2 regions of the Lysinibacillus sp. SGAir0095 genome follow, and region 2 is predicted to be linked to the other one. Evidence: a T-box and tRNA genes for the amino acid it is inferred to sense, from the RefSeq annotation. Region 2 holds a T-box; the other holds one or more tRNA genes.
The links. The T-box of region 2 lies ahead of tyrS (tyrosine--tRNA ligase). A T-box ahead of a tRNA ligase gene usually reads a tRNA of that ligase, here a tRNA-Tyr.
Positions count from the first base shown of each region.

Region 1: it has a tRNA-Tyr gene. The T-box ahead of tyrS (tyrosine--tRNA ligase) is inferred to sense a tRNA for this amino acid. The anticodon was not compared.

Region 1 covers NZ_CP028083.1:266,106-271,207, forward strand. The annotation lists rRNA gene C1N55_RS01235 (23S ribosomal RNA) at 1-1,851, shown strand, start outside; rRNA gene rrf (5S ribosomal RNA) at 1,916-2,031, shown strand; tRNA gene C1N55_RS01245 (tRNA-Val) at 2,042-2,117, shown strand; tRNA gene C1N55_RS01250 (tRNA-Thr) at 2,123-2,195, shown strand; tRNA gene C1N55_RS01255 (tRNA-Tyr) at 2,205-2,288, shown strand; tRNA gene C1N55_RS01260 (tRNA-Lys) at 2,296-2,370, shown strand; tRNA gene C1N55_RS01265 (tRNA-Gly) at 2,409-2,483, shown strand; tRNA gene C1N55_RS01270 (tRNA-Leu) at 2,489-2,577, shown strand; tRNA gene C1N55_RS01275 (tRNA-Arg) at 2,588-2,664, shown strand; tRNA gene C1N55_RS01280 (tRNA-Pro) at 2,671-2,747, shown strand; tRNA gene C1N55_RS01285 (tRNA-Ala) at 2,774-2,849, shown strand; tRNA gene C1N55_RS01290 (tRNA-Met) at 2,872-2,948, shown strand; tRNA gene C1N55_RS01295 (tRNA-Ser) at 2,958-3,050, shown strand; tRNA gene C1N55_RS01300 (tRNA-Asp) at 3,073-3,148, shown strand; tRNA gene C1N55_RS01305 (tRNA-Phe) at 3,168-3,243, shown strand; tRNA gene C1N55_RS01310 (tRNA-Gly) at 3,250-3,323, shown strand; tRNA gene C1N55_RS01315 (tRNA-Ile) at 3,328-3,404, shown strand; tRNA gene C1N55_RS01320 (tRNA-Asn) at 3,413-3,487, shown strand; tRNA gene C1N55_RS01325 (tRNA-Glu) at 3,489-3,560, shown strand; gene C1N55_RS01330 (spore germination protein) at 3,759-5,102, shown strand, end outside.
Region 2 covers NZ_CP028083.1:514,223-519,324, forward strand. The annotation lists gene C1N55_RS02530 (NAD(P)-dependent oxidoreductase) at 97-735, shown strand; gene C1N55_RS02535 (SRPBCC family protein) at 971-1,411, shown strand; T-box leader at 1,689-1,941, shown strand; gene tyrS (tyrosine--tRNA ligase) at 2,027-3,241, shown strand; gene C1N55_RS02545 (MerR family transcriptional regulator) at 3,331-4,158, opposite strand; gene norA (multidrug efflux MFS transporter NorA) at 4,268-5,102, shown strand, end outside.

The DNA.
Region 1 (5,102 bases), 250 kb from region 2:
GTGGAAAAGGATGTGGCGTTGCTTAGACAACCAGGATGTTGGCTTAGAAGCAGCCATCATTTAAAGAGTGCGTAATAGCTCACTGGTCGAGTGACGCTGCGCCGAAAATGTATCGGGGCTAAACGATTCACCGAAGCTGTGGATGGACATCTAAGATGTCCGTGGTAGGAGAGCGTTCTAAGTGCGTTGAAGTCAGACCGGAAGGACTGGTGGAGCGCTTAGAAGTGAGAATGCCGGTATGAGTAGCGAAAGATGGGTGAGAATCCCATCCACCGTATGACTAAGGTTTCCTGAGGAAGGCTCGTCCGCTCAGGGTTAGTCGGGACCTAAGTCGAGGCCGATAGGCGTAGACGATGGACAACAGGTTGATATTCCTGTACCACCTCCCCGCCGTTTGAGTAATGGGGGGACGCAGTAGGATAAGATAAGCGTACCGTTGGTTGAGTACGCCCAAGCAGTAAGGCGTGGAAGTAGGCAAATCCGCTTCCTGTAACGTTGAGCTGTGATGGGGAGCGAGTTTCTCGCGAAGTATCTGATTTCACGCTGCCAAGAAAAGCCTCTAGCGAGGCGGGAGGTGCCCGTACCGCAAACCGACACAGGTAGTCGAGGAGAGAATCCTAAGGTGTGCGAGAGAACTCTCGTTAAGGAACTCGGCAAAATGACCCCGTAACTTCGGGAGAAGGGGTGCTCTCAGCAATGAGAGCCGCAGTGAATAGGCCCAGGCGACTGTTTAGCAAAAACACAGGTCTCTGCAAAACCGTAAGGTGACGTATAGGGGCTGACGCCTGCCCGGTGCTGGAAGGTTAAGAGGAGGGGTTAGCGCAAGCGAAGCTCTGAATTGAAGCCCCAGTAAACGGCGGCCGTAACTATAACGGTCCTAAGGTAGCGAAATTCCTTGTCGGGTAAGTTCCGACCCGCACGAAAGGCGTAACGATCTGGGCACTGTCTCAACGAGAGACTCGGTGAAATTATAGTACCTGTGAAGATGCAGGTTACCCGCGACAGGACGGAAAGACCCCGTGGAGCTTTACTGTAGCCTGATATTGAATTTTGGTACAACTTGTACAGGATAGGTAGGAGCCAGAGAACTCGGAGCGCCAGCTTCGAGGGAGGCGTCGGTGGGATACTACCCTGGTTGTATTGAAATTCTAACCCATACCCGTAAGCCGGGTAGGAGACAGTGTCAGGTGGACAGTTTGACTGGGGCGGTCGCCTCCTAAAAGGTAACGGAGGCGCCCAAAGGTTCCCTCAGAATGGTTGGAAATCATTCGTAGAGTGTAAAGGCACAAGGGAGCTTGACTGCGAGACCTACAAGTCGAGCAGGGTCGAAAGACGGGCTTAGTGATCCGGTGGTTCCGCATGGAAGGGCCATCGCTCAACGGATAAAAGCTACCCCGGGGATAACAGGCTTATCTCCCCCAAGAGTCCACATCGACGGGGAGGTTTGGCACCTCGATGTCGGCTCATCGCATCCTGGGGCTGTAGTCGGTCCCAAGGGTTGGGCTGTTCGCCCATTAAAGCGGTACGCGAGCTGGGTTCAGAACGTCGTGAGACAGTTCGGTCCCTATCCGTCGTGGGCGTAGGAAATTTGAGAGGAGCTGTCCTTAGTACGAGAGGACCGGGATGGACACACCGCTGGTGTACCAGTTGTCTTGCCAAAGGCATCGCTGGGTAGCTATGTGTGGACGGGATAAGTGCTGAAAGCATCTAAGCATGAAGCCCCCTCAAGATGAGATTTCCCATTACGCAAGTAAGTAAGATCCCTCAAAGACGATGAGGTAGATAGGTTCGAGGTGGAAGTGTGGTGACACATGGAGCTGACGAATACTAATCGATCGAGGACTTAACCAAATCTTGAATGCAATCAATGTCTTTATCCAGTTTTGAGAGAACAAAGTTCTTTCAACTAAATAAGTCTAGTGATGATGGCAAAGAGGTCACACCCGTTCCCATACCGAACACGGAAGTTAAGCTCTTTAGCGCCGATGATAGTTGGGGGCTTCCCCCTGTGAGAGTAGGACGTCGCTAGACTTATTACCCAGGAGGATTAGCTCAGCTGGGAGAGCACCTGCCTTACAAGCAGGGGGTCGGCGGTTCGAGCCCGTCATCCTCCACCATATATGCCGGTGTAGCTCAGTTGGTAGAGCAACTGACTTGTAATCAGTAGGTCGAGGGTTCGACTCCTTTCGCCGGCATCCTTTTTTGGAGGGGTAGCGAAGTGGCTAAACGCGGCGGACTGTAAATCCGCTCCTTCGGGTTCGGCGGTTCGAATCCGTCCCCCTCCACCATTTGTAAGAGCCATTAGCTCAGTGGTAGAGCATCTGACTTTTAATCAGAGGGTCGAAGGTTCAAGTCCTTCATGGCTCACCAGTTTTATAAAATTTGTGCCAGTATTAATTTCAGTACATGCGGAAGTAGTTCAGTGGTAGAACACCACCTTGCCAAGGTGGGGGTCGCGAGTTCGAACCTCGTCTTCCGCTCCAAATGTGCCGGGGTGGCGGAACTGGCAGACGCACAGGACTTAAAATCCTGCGGTAGGTGACTACCGTACCGGTTCGATTCCGGTCCTCGGCACCATTCATAATATGCGCCCGTAGCTCAATTGGATAGAGCGTCTGACTACGGATCAGAAGGTTGTGGGTTCGACTCCTGCCGGGCGCGCCAATATTTCGAGAAGTAGCTCAGCTTGGTAGAGCACTTGGTTTGGGACCAAGGGGTCGCAGGTTCGAATCCTGTCTTCTCGACCATGTAACTATAAAGTGAAATTTTATTTGGGGCCTTAGCTCAGCTGGGAGAGCGCCTGCCTTGCACGCAGGAGGTCAGCGGTTCGATCCCGCTAGGCTCCACCAATAAAAAAACATATATTATAATGGCGGCGTAGCTCAGCTGGCTAGAGCGTACGGTTCATACCCGTGAGGTCGGGGGTTCGATCCCCTCTGCCGCCACCATAAAATTTCGGAGGCATACCCAAGTCTGGCTGAAGGGATCGGTCTTGAAAACCGACAGGCGGGTTACACCGCGCGTGGGTTCGAATCCTACTGCCTCCGCCATTTTTCTCAAATCATACATAAAGGTCCCGTGGTGTAGCGGTTAACATGCCTGCCTGTCACGCAGGAGATCGCCGGTTCGATCCCGGTCGGGACCGCCATTTTTAATCTCAATAATATGGGTCGGTAGCTCAGTTGGTAGAGCATTAGATTGAAGCTCTAAGTGTCGGCGGTTCGATTCCGTCCCGACCCACCATATAATGCGGGTGTAGTTTAATGGTAAAACCTCAGCCTTCCAAGCTGATGTCGTGAGTTCGATTCTCATCACCCGCTCCAATTGGGGCCTATAGCTCAGCTGGTTAGAGCGCACGCCTGATAAGCGTGAGGTCGATGGTTCGAGTCCATTTAGGCCCACCAAAAATTTTTCCGAAGTAGCTCAGTGGTAGAGCAATCGGCTGTTAACCGATCGGTCGTAGGTTCGAGTCCTACCTTCGGAGCCACGGCCCGTTGGTCAAGTGGTTAAGACACCGCCCTTTCACGGCGGTAACACGGGTTCGAATCCCGTACGGGTCATATTGAGAAATGCCCTAAAGTTAGCCAATAACTTTAGGGCATTTTTTATTTCAATCATACAATATTTTAAAAACCATTAGAAAATTTCTTCTAATGGTTTTTCTTTATATTTATTCTGGCGTATGGATAATCTGAACATTTTATACATAAATAACACTCTCTTGTGCAAAATAAGGAAAAAGCATGGAGTTGCTAAAATTGAATTTTTTTAAGAAATTAATGAAATCAGATAGTGAGCAGGAAAATCAATTTCCTGAACAAACATCGGAAAATGAAATATTAATTAAGAAAAAACATATAGACAGAAGTTTAGCAAACAATTTAAATACAATTAAATCTCTCTATTCTATACCATTGAATTCTGATATTAAAATTCGCCAATTCACTTATGGAGAAATGCAGATAAAGGCGATGGTTGTCTATATAAGTACTATAACAGACGCTCAAAAAATTGATGAATCTATTATCCAGCCTTTGTTAACGAGTCAGTCTTCAAAAGGAGTGGATAATATTATTACCGCCGAGACAATATCAACCGTTAAAGTGATCGAAGATACGGTAAAAGGTATTAATGGTGGAAATACTGTATTGTTTGTAGATGGTGAAGAATGTGCCTATATCATTTCTACTAGCAAGTTTGAGGGGAGAAGTGTTGAAAAGGCAGGGAATGAGGTTGTTATTAAGGGGTCAAAGGATGCTTTTAATGAAATGGCAACCTCAAATATTTCGTTACTTCGAAAGAGAATCAAAAATGAAAGTTTAATTGTTGAATCAACCATTGTATCAAAACGTTCAAATAATGAAGTTTATCTGCTCTATGTTAAGGACTTAGCAAACGAAGATATTATAAACGACGTCCGACAAAGAATAAGTTCAATAGATGTAGATGCAATTCAAAATGCCGCCGTCTTAGAACAATATATTGAGGAAAGACAAAAATCTATATTACCCACAGTTTTATACACAGAAAGACCTGATCGTACAGCCTCGTTCTTAGAAAACGGATTTATCGTACTAATTATGGATAATTCACCTGAAGCATTAATCGTACCGGCAACATTCTGGTCATTTTTCCATAACGCTGAGGATCATTACCTTCGATTTATTTTTGGGAATTTTATAAGAGCCCTGCGTTTGCTTGCTTTATTTATAACACTATTTATTTCTGCAATTTATATATCGATAACTAATTATCATGTAGAGATGGTGCCAGCCGATTTATTGCTTGCAATTTCCGCGACTCGAGAAATTGTACCGTTTCCTGCTATTGTGGAGATTTTACTAATGGAAATTGCCTTTGAATTAATAAGAGAAGCAGGGCTACGTGTACCAAGCCCGATAGGACCTACAATTGGGATAGTAGGAGCATTAATTTTAGGACAAGCTGCCGTTCAAGCGAATATTGTTAGCCCTCTCGTTGTAATTATTGTGGCCCTAGGGGGATTAAGTTCCTTTGCAATTGGGGATATTAGTATGAACTTTTCGATGCGATTATTAAGATTCCTCTTCATATTCTCAGCTGCATTATTTGGTTTTTATGGG
Region 2 (5,102 bases):
ATGACCAAAGTGTTTATTGACAAATAATTTAATTGTAACTATTATAGTTACAGGTAACTGTTTTGGTTACAATTAAACTGTTAGGAGGAGTATTAAATGAAAATTGCTATTATTGGAGCAAGTGGTAAAGCAGGAAGTCTTATTTTGAAAGAAGCGGTTAATCGTGGACATGAAGTAACAGCTATTGTAAGGGATGCTGCAAAACTTGAGGATAAAAACGTATCCATTATTGAAAAAACGATATTTGAGCTTAAAACAGATGATATAAAAGAATTTGATATTGTGGTTAATGCCTTCGGAGCGCCTCTTGGCGAAGAGCAAGTACACGTAGATGCGGGTCATTCTTTAATCGAGGCACTAAAAGATACGAATACAAGAGCTATTATTGTAGGGGGAGCAGGAAGTCTTTATGTTGACGAAAACAAAACACTTACAGTAATGGAAACACCTGATTTTCCAGCTATATTTGTCCCGACTGCTAAAGGACAAGGACGTAATTTACAAGAATTACAGAAGACTTCTAATATTACATGGACATTTATTAGCCCTTCTGCGATGTTTGATGCTGAGGGAAAAAGAACGGGTGCCTATCAGTCTGGAAAAGACAATCTTTTGGTGAATTCAAAAGGTGAAAGCTATATTAGCTATGCAGACTATGCCATTGCAGTATTGGACGAAATTGAAAATCCACAGCATATAAATGAACGTTTTACAGTTGTCGGCGAAGCAGAATAACTAGTTAGAATTGATATAAATTTAAGCGTTAAATGGAGAGGCACCCTTGGATTAGAGGGTGTCTTTTGTTATTGGGTAAAATTTCGAGGAATTATAGAATCTTGTACTCTTTAAAAACAAGTTATTAGAAGAGGAAATGACTGTAAAATAATGATGTAACTTTATGCTTTTTATGTAATAATTACTTGTAGAAATGTGAATTTACAAATCATACGTAGCGGAAGTGGGGATCATTATGGCAACAGGAACACATACAGTAGAAATTCCAACAGATGTACAAGCAGTTTGGGATTATGTCAGTGATCTTGAAAAATGGGCAACAGCAGTACCAGCCTACAAAGAACATGAAATCATTAGTGAAACACAATCTATTTGGACATTTGAAGGTAATGTGAAAGGGATTAAAAAAACAATACGCGCACAGGTAGATATTACCGAATGGAATGAACCTGCCAATATTAAATTCGAACTAAAAGGCTTATCTGATAACTTTACAGGAAGCGGGCATTTTACTGCACAAGAGGCGAATGGTCATACAACAATGACATGTACAGTGGAAGTTCATGCAGGTGGATTATCAGGTGCGATGTTAACTCCTATTATTAAATGGGCGGTTCCGAAAGTAGCATCCCGTTTAACAGAATCAATTGCACGTAAAATTGCGGTATTCTCATAGTTTTATTTTGGAGACTTGCTCGCAAAACTAGGTGGGTAACCAAGGTACTAATATTTTTTTATACGAGTAAAAAGGGGGCTGTCACAAATGGACGGTCTCTTTTTTCGTTGAGCTACCCATTAAGAAAAGGGGGAGTGGAGTTAATCAATTTAATCTTTTCGTTATGGTCTAATTTTATAAATAATTTAATATTGACAAAATTTAATTTAGAGATAAAATAAATATCAATTAATATCTGCATAACGAAGATTTGTTTAACGCATTTCGGAGTATAAGAACAAAGGCTATGATAAGAAAGAGTAGCAATCATGTAAACAAACAGAAAGTTACCGGTTGATGAGAGGTGCATGTTGAACGATTGTGAATACATCTTGGAGCTGTGTACCGAATAGGATTCCTTAGTAGGCTACACCGGTTGGGCACCCGTCATCATGTGCTAAAAGTATCGTCAAATGACTGTACTTTCAAAGGTAAGTAATGTGAATTACTTATAAATTAAAGGTGGTAACACGAGATGAATCGTCCTTTTGGCTAAGCCAAAAGGGCGTTTTTTTTTATCCCTTTCTTCTTATAGAGCTTGCCATATTAGAAATAATATTCCAAGGAGATGTTAGTATGTTGGTAAAACCTGAAGAACAGCTAAAAATCATTATGAAGGGTGCGCAAACAATTGTAGACCAAGAAGAATTACTAGCAAAACTAGAAAAATCCTATAAGTCCCAAAAGCCTTTAACGATTAAATTAGGGCTGGATCCATCTGCTCCGGATATCCATTTGGGGCATGCGGTTGTCTTAAGAAAAATAAAACAAATGCAAGATTTAGGCCATCATGTCGTGATTATCATCGGTGATTTTACAGGGCGTATTGGGGATCCGACCGGAAAGGCAAAGGGACGTGTGGCTTTAAGTGATGACCAAGTTCAAGCAAATGCGAAAACATACTGTGAACAAATTTTCAAAGTCTTAGATGCGGAAAAAACAATTGTACGGTTTAACAGTGAATGGCTCTCCAAACTAACATTTGAGGAAGTGATTAAATTAGCGGCAACTACTTCAGTTGCAAGAATCTTGGAACGTGATGATTTCCAGAAACGCTACAACAATCAAGTGCCAATCGGTATTCATGAATTTTTCTACCCACTTATGCAAGCATACGATTCAGTAGAGATTAAGGCGGATATCGAATTAGGGGGTACGGATCAAACCTTTAATGTATTAATGGGGCGAACACTACAAAAGCATTGGGAATTAGAAAAGCAGGTAGCCATTTTTATGCCTTTACTGGAAGGTCTTGATGGTGTTGAAAAAATGAGCAAAAGTCTTGGGAATTACATTGGGGTAAATGAGTCGGCAGAGCGTATGTTTAAAAAGGTGATGGAAGTACCGGATCACCTAATCATAAAATACTTTGAGTTAGCGACGGATGAACACCCAGAAGAAATTGAGAAAATCAAAGCTCTTATGAAACAAGGCACAAACCCAAGAGACGTAAAATTAAAATTGGCCGAAATTATTACAAATTTATACTGTGGAGAAGAGGAAACGAAAAGAGCGATTGCCTATTTTAAAGCTGCTTTTAGTAATAAAGGAATTCCTGAAGATATTCCGGAATTATTAATTGAACTTGGAGCGGAGACGGTTCAAGATATTATTCCTCAACTTGTTGAAAAAGGGCTCGTAAATAGCAAAAGTGAATTTTTGCGGTTGATGAAACAAAATGGTGTCCAGCTCAATAAAGAAAAAATAACTGCAGATGATTTAGACCGTGTTCTCATGAACGGAGAAGTACTGCAAATTGGCAAAAAGAGATTTATACGTCTAGTAAAATAGGGGAATGATTAAATTAGTTAGTATGGAGCGATTGCATAGTTAGTGCAATCGCTTTAATACTAACAGTGTGTTGACCCAGAGGAGTCACGCTATTTCTTTTTGACTTGCATCATGATTTTGGTTACGTATTCCTCCGTATGGTTCTTTACAACGGTGTCATAAATATACTCTTCAAAAACATAATCTCCCAAGGTCAGGTTTAACTTTTCCATTTCTGAAAAAAATCGCATATAGGTATTGGGAATGGTTTTTTCATCCCCAATATGATAGCCAATGAGAAAATCTCCCTTTACTGCTTTAAAGTAGGGATGTCCTTCCTTTGGATTGGGTTGCTCAATGTATAAGTAGCTATAGTTGGAGTATTTACCCTGTATGACTTGCTCGCGTTCCGTAATACTCCCAATAGGGTATCCTGAATCAAGATGAGCTACATTCAATTCTTCGATAAAATCTGAAATGACTTCTACAAATTCTTCATCCGATATATTTTGGAATTTTCTACTCAAATACAATGTTGCTTCTGGTAATTGCTCTAGGGTAATCTCATTGAAAGCTAGCGTGGAAGCTTCTTCCATTAATGCTATTTTCGCCTCAATCATTTTTTCCTTCGCTTGAATCTCTTGACGTTTTTTCACAATCTCTTCTTTTTGTTGATACATTAACGACAAAAATCTTTCAGGCGATTTATGCTGCATATATTGTTGGATATCGTTAAGCGACATCCCAAGATCCTTTAATAAATCAATAACAAAAAATAATTCTAGTTGGTTAATCGAATAGTATCGATACCCGTTATCCTTTTTCAATAAAGGAGTTAAAAGCCCGATTTGATCATAATAAAAGAGGGTTTGTTTGTTCACCTTACAAAGCTTCGCAAATTCACCTGTTGTTAAATATTTGCCTTCTTTTTTACTCAATTTTTACAACACCACCCTTGACTATATAGTTACTATATACAATAGGATAAGACTTGTAAATAAACAAACAAAGCGAGTTTGCTTTGCTTTGTTAAGGAGAATGAAATAAATGAAGACACAGAAAATTACCTTGGGATTATTATTGATGAATTTATTCATTGCCTTTTTGGGGATTGGCTTAGTAATTCCAGTTTTACCTACATTGATGACCGAGTTAGGCATAACGGGAACAGTCGTTGGTTATTTAACGGCTGCATTTGCCATTGCCCAATTGATTATCTCGCCGTTTGCAGGGAAAGCTGCAGATAAATTCGGCAGAAAAATTATGATTGTTATTGGTTTGTTTATTTTCGGTATTTCCGAATTATTATTCGGGCTCGGAAAAGAAATCGAAGTATTATTTATCTCACGTATTTTAGGTGGTATAAGTGCAGGATTCATTATGCCAGCTGTTACAGCTTTTATTGCGGATATTACAAATTTAGATAATCGCGCCAAGGCACTGGGGTATATGTCAGCGGCCATTAGTACCGGATTTATTATCGGGCCAGGCATTGGAGGATTTCTTGCGGAATTTGGGACTCGAATTCCATTCTTCTTCGCAGGTGGTCTTGGTATCATTGCAGGATTACTTTCAGTTCTACTATTAAGAGAACCTAATCGTATAGAAGAAACTTTTGAACAGGACGAAGATGGTAAGGTGGGCATCCAACGTATTACGGCTCCAAAATATCTGATCGCGTTTATCTTAATTTTTATTGCTTCATTTGGTTTGGCGGCTTTTGAGTCGTTCTTTAGTTTATTTGTCGATCATAAGTTTGCGTTTAAACCTTCTGATATTGCGATAGTAATTACAGGGGGAGCAATATTTGGAGCAGTTGCACAAGTGATACTATTTGATCGACTTACGCGCATATGGGGAGAAATCAAACTGATTCGATACA